DNA from 4 places in the Pseudoalteromonas xiamenensis genome. Region 4 is predicted to be linked to each of the others. Evidence: predicted binding sites of a transcription regulator. Region 4 holds the regulator's gene; each other region holds the start of a gene.

The links. The regulator sigma-54, encoded in region 4, starts transcription at its own class of promoters, with help from an activator protein. The targets are predictions, from matches to a motif close to GTTGGCACGNNNNTNGNNT.
Region 1: NI389_RS14260 (LPP20 family lipoprotein) is a predicted target of sigma-54. The motif match lies at 1,279-1,297, and genes of this name have one in related genera.
Region 2: flgB (flagellar basal body rod protein FlgB) is a predicted target of sigma-54. The motif match lies at 853-871, and genes of this name have one in related genera.
Region 3: NI389_RS08925 (PspA/IM30 family protein) is a predicted target of sigma-54. The motif match lies at 1,192-1,210, and genes of this name have one in related genera.

What each region holds. Positions count from the first base shown of each region.
Region 1 covers NZ_CP099917.1:3,081,729-3,083,923, forward strand. The annotation lists gene NI389_RS14255 (flagellar assembly protein T N-terminal domain-containing protein) at 1-1,216, opposite strand, end outside; gene NI389_RS14260 (LPP20 family lipoprotein) at 1,335-1,796, shown strand; gene flgN (flagellar export chaperone FlgN) at 2,076-2,195, opposite strand, start outside.
Region 2 covers NZ_CP099917.1:3,086,491-3,088,685, forward strand. The annotation lists gene NI389_RS14285 (CheR family methyltransferase) at 1-769, shown strand, start outside; gene flgB (flagellar basal body rod protein FlgB) at 906-1,316, shown strand; gene flgC (flagellar basal body rod protein FlgC) at 1,319-1,753, shown strand; gene NI389_RS14300 (flagellar hook assembly protein FlgD) at 1,764-2,195, shown strand, end outside.
Region 3 covers NZ_CP099917.1:1,924,654-1,926,848, reverse strand. The annotation lists gene dusA (tRNA dihydrouridine(20/20a) synthase DusA) at 1-943, shown strand, start outside; gene NI389_RS08925 (PspA/IM30 family protein) at 1,251-1,922, shown strand; gene NI389_RS08920 (PspC domain-containing protein) at 1,971-2,189, shown strand.
Region 4 covers NZ_CP099917.1:1,705,364-1,707,558, reverse strand. The annotation lists gene ptsN (PTS IIA-like nitrogen regulatory protein PtsN) at 1-164, opposite strand, end outside; gene hpf (ribosome hibernation promoting factor) at 167-454, opposite strand; gene NI389_RS07880 (RNA polymerase factor sigma-54) at 484-1,998, opposite strand; gene lptB (LPS export ABC transporter ATP-binding protein) at 2,058-2,195, opposite strand, start outside.

The DNA of each region.
Region 1 (2,195 bases), 1.4 Mb from region 4:
CAAAACCAAAACCATCATCTTCTGCGGTTTCAATTACAATAATGTCATTAAGTTGAATGTTGCTAAGAGGGCGCTTGTCGATGTTTTCAACTATGGCACTTTGTTGGTTAACTTGCACTACGCGCAGTTGATTTATCGTTTGGATACCAAAGCTGTATCGTTTGCCTGCATTGTCGCTCAAATCACTACGGTGCGCGATAGACATGAGTTGGCCTTCTTTGACTCCATGCGTTAGCCCGAGATTAACGACCAGCCGGTTACCATCAATGTGCAAAATTTTCCCCTTCGTTGGTAAACATGACACCGCGGTTGAAAGGTCATAACTTACTTTGTTAAAGACTTCTTGGATCTTATCGCCATAATCACTGCGCCAAAACTGGTTGCTGTTTACGTCAACGAGTTGAGTCTTTTTGAAAGGCCAAGTCCCCTCAGTGGTATAATACTGTTGCCAGAGTGGTTCCATAGTGAGGGCGTCAAAGAGCGCAAAGTTGGCCTTAAAGCTGCGCTTGTATGAATCATCTTCCCAAAATGCATAATCGCTATTTTGTTGTTCGCCGTCAGCAATATCGGTTATTTGACTGAAGATAACGAATTGGCTGTTAGTCCGTGTCGCAATTTCTTCAATCAGCCCATTTTTGTAGTCAAATTGTTGGCTAAAAAAGGGTTTTACGTTGATAGGGGCGGCTATATATGGCACTGGTTTTACCGCCATATTTCGGCTATTCAAGGTTTCGAATAAGCGTCGGGATGCCGCTTCAGGTAAATCGTATATTTGCCCCATTCGCGCTTGTTGCGGTTGTAAAAGTTGGCTTCGGGTTACTGCAACCTGCTTGTTAAATTTGGATTGCTTGCACTGGCTATGCGTTGCAAAAATATCTAAATGCAACGTGACGGAAAATTGACCGGATTCTTGACGTTCTTCAATTAAGTTGATTTGCTGAACTTCACCGTGCGACTTAATTTTTACTTGATCTTGAGAGAGCACGCCGTCAGCAATCGTTTGTACACTGCTGACTGACGCGCCAGAAAAAATGAGCGCTTGACGTACGGCATCTTTAATTGCTGCATGTCGTGCTTTTGCAATGTCACCATCGTCAATCACGGCGTATCCGGTAGATTCAAACCATTCTGCTTGCGACTCAAATGCAACACCTAGCCCAACAAGAAAGCAACAAGCTTTTAGCGCGGCTGTATATTGGCGGGTTTGTGTTTGCATAACGAGTCTCCAACATTCGTCTGTGAATATAGATGATCAAAGCAAAGCTTGTGCCACAGTTTTGTGGCGCACTTTTTGCTTTGAAGTTATAGCATTCAGTTTATGGTGGAGAACGCACATGAGCAAACTAAATCTTCTTTGTGCGCTGTGCGCAGCACTTTTGTTGACAGCGTGTAGCACATTTTTCGATAAGCACATCGAATATGGTTATGTAGAACCAGATAATTATCCTGTGTTAAAGGGGATTGGATACGCACCTTTGAGCACTCAGCCAGGCGATTCAGAGACAGAAAAAATGTTGATGGCAATTAAAGCATCAAAGCTTGAAGCATTTCGGGAATTAGCTGAGCAGGTGTACGGTCACAAAGTGGCCTCTAATTTAACTGTTCAGGGAGCCGTCGCTCAGAATGATCAGTTACAAGGTCAAGTACAAGGAATTATCCGTGGAGCGAAGGTGGTAAAGGCTTACGCCGTAGGCGATGTGTACACCACAGAAGTCGAACTAGATATGAAACGCGTTTTTGATCTTTATATCACGGAAATAAAGCCTCGTAAGGTAAAACGAGTAACTTATTACTAGTTGTGAAAACACTCGTGTGAGCCATTCGTTTCGGTGTGGTACTTAGCAAACTGATGCTGTTGCTCGGACAATTGCGCGTTGAAACCACTTTAAATGAAGTGGTTTTGTGTTTTTAGAAATAAAAGAGGGCGTTACTTGTCACATATAACGCCTCCTAAGTTGACTTTTTCCGTCTTCAATTTAAGTGCACGCGGCATAAAGAGAGTGGGATCGATTATTCAAGAGCTGAAAAGAAAAAAGAGGCAGCGCCTCTTTTTTTCGTAAAATGGATTTGAACCTTTAAGCTTTGATGTTGCGAACTAAGCCTGAGTCACTTGTTCTTACGCTGCCACCTTGGTCATAAGTGACAGAGGTTGGAGTACCTATGAGAATTTCTTTCATCTGTTGAACACTCAGTTG
Region 2 (2,195 bases), 1.4 Mb from region 4:
CGGGATCGTATTAGGTGACAATAAATTGTACCTAGTAAAAAGCCGTCTAGCACCGCTAATGGCTCGATTTAACGTTGATTCGCTCTCGCAATTGGTCTCGAAAACGCTCAGTCCACATGAACGTCAGTTACGTGCTGCTGTTGTTGATGCGATGACAACAAACGAAACATTGTGGTTTCGCGATCAGTATCCGTTTGAACTTTTGAAGACGAAAATATTTCCTGAATTTTCGGATTTAAGACGACCTATTAAAATTTGGTCCGCAGCGAGTTCTTCAGGACAGGAGCCATATTCTATTGCCATGTCGGCAAGCGAATATCAGTCCAAACAACCTGGTTCGTTGAAAATGGGTGTCCAAATTACGGGCACTGATATTTCTAATACTATGTTGGATATGTGCAAAAATGCAGAGTACGACTCTCTTGCATTGGCGCGAGGCCTATCTGTTGAAAGACGTCAAAAATTTTTCACGGATAGTGGCAATGGTATGGCAAAAGTTGTGGAGCCGATCCGTAGAATGGTCAGTTACCGCCACTTAAACTTATTAGATTCATACGCTTTACTCGGTAAGTTTGACGTTATATTTTGCCGAAATGTGCTTATCTATTTCTCTCCTGAAGTTAAAGCGAAAATTATTTCTCAGTTTGCACAGTCATTAAATCCGAAAGGCTACCTATTTTTAGGTGCTTCGGAATCGATGGCAGGACTCAGCAATGAGTTTGACATGCTGCGATGTAATCCTGGTATTATCTATCAGAAAAAGTCGTAAAACCTGAAAGGGCAAATGATTGCCCTTTTCATGCACTCCAGATATCTCCTCGTTAATAAAACCTTTTCATAGACACTAAAATTTTTGGCCTACAAATTGCTTGTAGTATTACAAGTCAAAATTTTGGAGTTGTGATATGGCAATTAGTTTCGATAAAGCTTTGGGTGTTCATCCCCATGCCATGTTGATCCGCTCTCAACGTGCTGAGTTGCTAGCAAGCAACATCGCCAATGCGGATACCCCCGGCTATAAAGCAAAAGACATCGACTTCGCGGCGGCAATGAAACAAGCCCAATCAGCGCAGGAAGGTGGCAATCATTTGCAACGTACGGATTCACGTCATTTACATGGCAAATCACAACTCGTCGGCAATACAGAATTATATCGCTCGCCAAATCAAGCAGATACAGGCGATGGTAACTCTGTGGATGTACAAGTGGAACGAAACTTGTATATGCAAAATGCATTAGAATATCAGGCCAGTTTGCAATTCTTATCCGGTAAGTTTTCGGGACTTAAGAAAGCGCTAGGTGGTCAAGGAGCATAATCATGAGTTTGTATAACGTTTTCGATATCGCAGCAACGGGAATGAGTGCGCAGAATATTCGCCTTAACACCACTGCGAGTAACATTTCGAACGCAAACAGCATTAGCTCGAGCCAAGATAAGGTTTACCGTGCTCGCCACCCAGTATTTGCTGCTGAGTTAAATAAAGCGGCAACAATGCAGCGAGGCAATGAAGTCGGCTCATCTGTTGGCGTAAAAGTATTGGGTATTGTTGAGAGTGATAAACCTCTGCAAATCGAATATAACCCAAATCATCCAAGTGCTGATGAAAATGGTTATATCTATAAACCGAACGTGAACGTGGTTGAAGAAATGGCAAACATGATTTCAGCATCCCGCTCATACCAAACAAATGTTCAAGTAGCTGATGCCGCTAAGCAGATGCTAACGAAAACATTGCAACTTGGACAAAGGTAAGGAGTAGGGCATGGCTAGTTCTGTAGACTCAACGGCAAGCAGTACCTATATGGATTCACTGCGTTGGCAAGATAACAAAGTGCCAACGTCAGATAAAAAAAGCGATGCATTAACGCAAGAAGATTTCTTTGCGTTACTGACACAACAGCTGTCTTTCCAAGATCCGAGTAAGCCTGCGGATAACGACCAAATGATTGCTCAAATGACGTCGTTTACTATGGCGGAAGGTATTTCGAATTTAAATGCAAAATTTGACTCGTTAAGTGCGTCCATGACCTCAAACTCAGCCCTTCAAGCGTCAACATTGGTGGGCAAAAAAGCACTGATGGAATCAGACAAAATTGAGTTAGGTGCGGAAGGTACAGGAAAAGGTTCAATCGTCGTTGAAAAACCAGTAGAGCAACTGACCATGAGTATTTACGACGAGTCAGGACAACTCGTT
Region 3 (2,195 bases), 220 kb from region 4:
CGTGGCCCCCATGCTCGATTGGACGGACCGTCATTGCCGTACTTTTCACCGTAAGCTGACAAAACACGCTGTGCTGTATACCGAGATGGTTACGACAGGGGCAATTATTTTCGGTAAAGGCGATTACCTCAGTTTTGGTGAACATGAAATGCCCGTGGCATTGCAACTTGGTGGTTCAGATCCAAAAGCGTTGGCGGAATGTGCGAAACGAGCTGCAGAGCATGGTTACAGTGAAATTAATTTAAACGTAGGTTGTCCATCCGATCGTGTTCAGAATGGTCGTTTTGGCGCTTGTTTAATGGCTGAACCGAAATTAGTGGCTGAATGTGTGGCGGCGATGCAGGCGGAAGTATCAATTCCTGTAACGGTTAAAACACGGATAGGCATTGATGAACAAGATTCGTATGAGTTTCTAACTCAGTTGATTGAAGATTGTCATGATGTTGGCTGTGATGATGTCATTATCCATGCACGTAAAGCGTGGCTAAAAGGCCTAAGTCCAAAAGAGAACCGTGAAATTCCACCACTCGATTACCCACGTGTTTATCAGCTGAAAAAAGATTACCCACAACTACACGTAAGCATTAATGGTGGCATTAAAACCATCGAAGAATGCCAACATCACTTGCAATTTGTCGACGGTGTGATGGTAGGCCGCGAAGCGTACGCAAACCCGTTTATGCTAAGCCAGGTGGATGAACTGATTTACGGAGAGGCGCCGTTTACAATGACGAAGCATGAAGTCGTTCGCAGTATGTACGACTACATCGAAACGCAAATGACGCAGGGCTCCAACTTCTGGCATATTGCGCGCCATATGTTAGGCATTTTCCAAAACCAGCAAGGTGCACGTTTATTCAGACGCCATTTGTCAGAAAACGGGCATAAGAAAACGGCCGATCTTAGTGTGTTAGAAGCTGCTCTCGCCCTCGTACCAGAATAAATTAATTTTCAAAGATCGCGGAAGCCACGTTTTGTCGAAAACAAAACGTGGCTTTTTTATTGTCGTTACAATGTTGTTTAGATTCTGTCTCGCCCTAAATTGGGCCAACACACGGCTTATCTCTGCCTTCGTGTACTCTTTTAAAAACTCACTAAAAAATAGTCAAATTGACCAGTTTTGAATCATGCTGAGTTTGGTTTTAGTGATGTGAATTTCTCTAATCTATTGATTTTTAAGTTTTTAACTAAGTTGGCACAGAGCTTGGAATAGCTTTAGTAACAATAAGTTGAAATCTGAGGAAAATACCATGGCGCTAATCGAACGAATCGAAAATGTCATTAAAGCAGAACTAAATGCACTTTTAGACAAAGCGGAAGACCCCAAAAAAATGGCGAGTGTCACGCTTAACGAATTGCAAGAATGCCTTGCTGAGTGTCGTGCTACGGCGGCAGGTTTGATCTGTGAGCAAAAAGCAATTTTAAGACATCGTGAGCAAAGCGAAAAACAAATCGGACAGTGGCAAGACAAGGCTGAACATGCGTTAACGAAGGGCCGTGACGATTTAGCGAAAGCGGCACTATTAGAGAAACAAAAAATTACTCAAACGATGGACAGCAAAACATCAGAACTCGTACGTATCGACGAAGCGCTTGCCAAACTTAATGAAGACGCGGGTACGTTGCAAGCAAAGATAGAACAATTGAAAACGTTACAATCTCAGTTGCAGCGTCGTGAAAACACGGCGAGCGTCCGTTTGAAAGCAAAACAAGTGCAAAGCACTGAGCAAGCACATGCCGCGATGGAAAAATTCGAATTTTTAGTGTCTAAGGTGGAACGTTTGGAATCGGAAGTCGAAAGTTATGACTTGGGTGCGCAATCCACACAAGCACAATTTGCGAAATTAGAACAAGACGAAAAAATGGAGCAAGAACTCGCTGCATTAAAAGAAAAAGTTTCTAAGAAAAAGGCGAGCGCGTAATTACACGCGCTGAACTTGCACAAAATAGGCTGAATTGGAGGGCATGACATGTCTCAATTTTATCAAAAAAAATATCAACGGATGACGCGTAACCTAAGCAACAAAAAGTTAGCGGGTGTGTGTAGTGGATTTGCTGAGCGTTTTGATATGCCGGTTTGGCTTGTACGCCTACTGACTTTATTGGTTTTCTTTAAATTCCCAGTGTTGATCGTGATTGCGTATGGTTTAGCGGCATGTTGTTTACCAACTAAAACCATTGAGTCGTAAGGACTT
Region 4 (2,195 bases):
CCCAGTTTTTCTCGCGCAAGAAGTGCATCAAGGATTTCATGTTGATCTACTTCTGGAAGCTGCTGTTGTGCTAATTCACTAAGATATTCTAGAACGCGCTTTTTACTAGTAAAAAGGACTGCAGCTTTCGTGCAGTCCTTTGAAATGAGTTCGCTAAGTTTCATTGTTAGTGTCGAGTCATCTTTTCTTTATGTTTTATTACTTGACGGTCCAACTTATCCAAGAGTAAATCGATGGCCGCGTACATGTCCTGGTGTTCCGTTGATGCAAAGAGTTCCCCACCATTTACATGTAGAGTTGCTTCTGCTTTATGCGTGAGTTTTTCAACATCTAATATAACGTGAACATTATTGATGTGATCAAAATGTCGCTCCAGCTTCGCAAACTTACTGTTTACATAGTCTCTTAAAGAATCGGTAATTTCTACGTGACGACCAGTTAGATTTAGTTGCATAAGCATTTTTCCTTCTTGAGTTTTACGTCTTAGATCAGGCTTTTACGCTGATTTGACGGTGGTATAGCCAAAGACTCACGATATTTTGCAATCGTACGTCTCGCCACTTGAATTCCTTGTTCCGCTAAAATATCCGCAATTTTGCTATCACTCAATGGTTTAGCTGCATTTTCTGCGGCAATTAGCTTTTTAATGAGCGCTCGTATCGCAGTGGATGAGCACTCACCTCCGTTTTCGGTACTAACATGACTTGAGAAGAAGTATTTCAGTTCAAAAATGCCGCGAGGTGTATGCATGTATTTTTGTGTCGTAACACGTGAAATGGTGGATTCGTGCATTTCGACCATTTCAGCGACATCATTTAACACCATTGGACGCATGGCTTCAGGGCCATGTTCAAAAAAGGCTTGCTGCTGTTTTACGATACAGTTAGCCACTTTCATTAGCGTCTCATTGCGACTTTCTAAACTTTTAATAAACCATTTGGCTTCTTGTAGGTGAGAGCGAATAAACTGGCTATCACTTGAAGAGCGAACGGAACGACTCATTGCGGCGTATTGATCGTTAACACGGATCTTTGGCATGCAATCAGGATTTAATTCAACAACCCAACGGCCTTTGACCTTTTTCACTGATACATCTGGTACCACGTACTCTGGTTCTTCATGGATCACTGAGGCTGCAGGTTTAGGATTGAGGCTATGAATTAGCGTCATGACTTCTTTTAAATCACTTTCTTTAAGCTTAGTCTTTTTCATTAAAGTGCGATAGTCACGACTTGCTAAAAGCTCAATGTGTTCATTAAGTATTTGTTTTGTCTCAGCTAACCAAGGCGTTGATGAATCATATTGGTTTAGTTGGATGCAGAGGCATTCTTGTAAGCTTCTCGCTGCGATACCAATAGGATCAAAGAGTTGAACTCGCTTTAATACAGCTTCTACTTCATCAAGCTCAATGGGTTCTTCTTCATCGCTACCTTCATTCAGACTGTCAACGATGTCTTGTGTTGAAACGGTGAGCGTACCAGACTCATCTACCGCCTCGACAATGGCAACAGCAATGGCACGATCAGTCGGTGAAAATGGGGTGAGTTCAAGTTGCCACATTAGATATTCATGAAGCGTTTCGGTCGTTTCGCCTTGATAGACCATGTCATCGTCTGGCATTGGTCCTGAAGAGGCTGCAGGAGCCGCACTCATGTATTCATCCCAAGTGACGTCCATTGCCAGTTCGTCACTGACCGTATCTTTATTTAGTGCGTCACCGGATTCCATTTCATAGTCAGTGACTTGTTCTTCGAAGTCATTGGAGGGTTCTGATGAACTGGATTCTTGAGATGAGGCATAATCGAAGTCGTCATCTTGTTGGTTATTTTCAGGGGAATTTTCCTGATCATCGACTTCTAATAGGGGATTGCTGTCCAGCGCTTCTTGAATTTCTTGCTGAAGATCTAGCGTGCTCAACTGCAACAAGCGTATTGCTTGCTGCAATTGTGGCGTCATTGTCAGTTGCTGCCCCATGCGGAGCTGTAATGATTGCCTCATGTATCTGTAACAATCCTTTCTCTAGTGTTCAATTCAATTAGGCGACTGTACTACGTAAACTATAGCCTGAATTGTTCGCCTAGGTAGACATCGCGGACGGTTTGATTTGCCAAAACGGATTCAGGAGTACCTGCCGCGATTAATTCACCATGAGAAACAATGTAGGCCTTTTCACAGACATCTAATGTTTCTCTTAC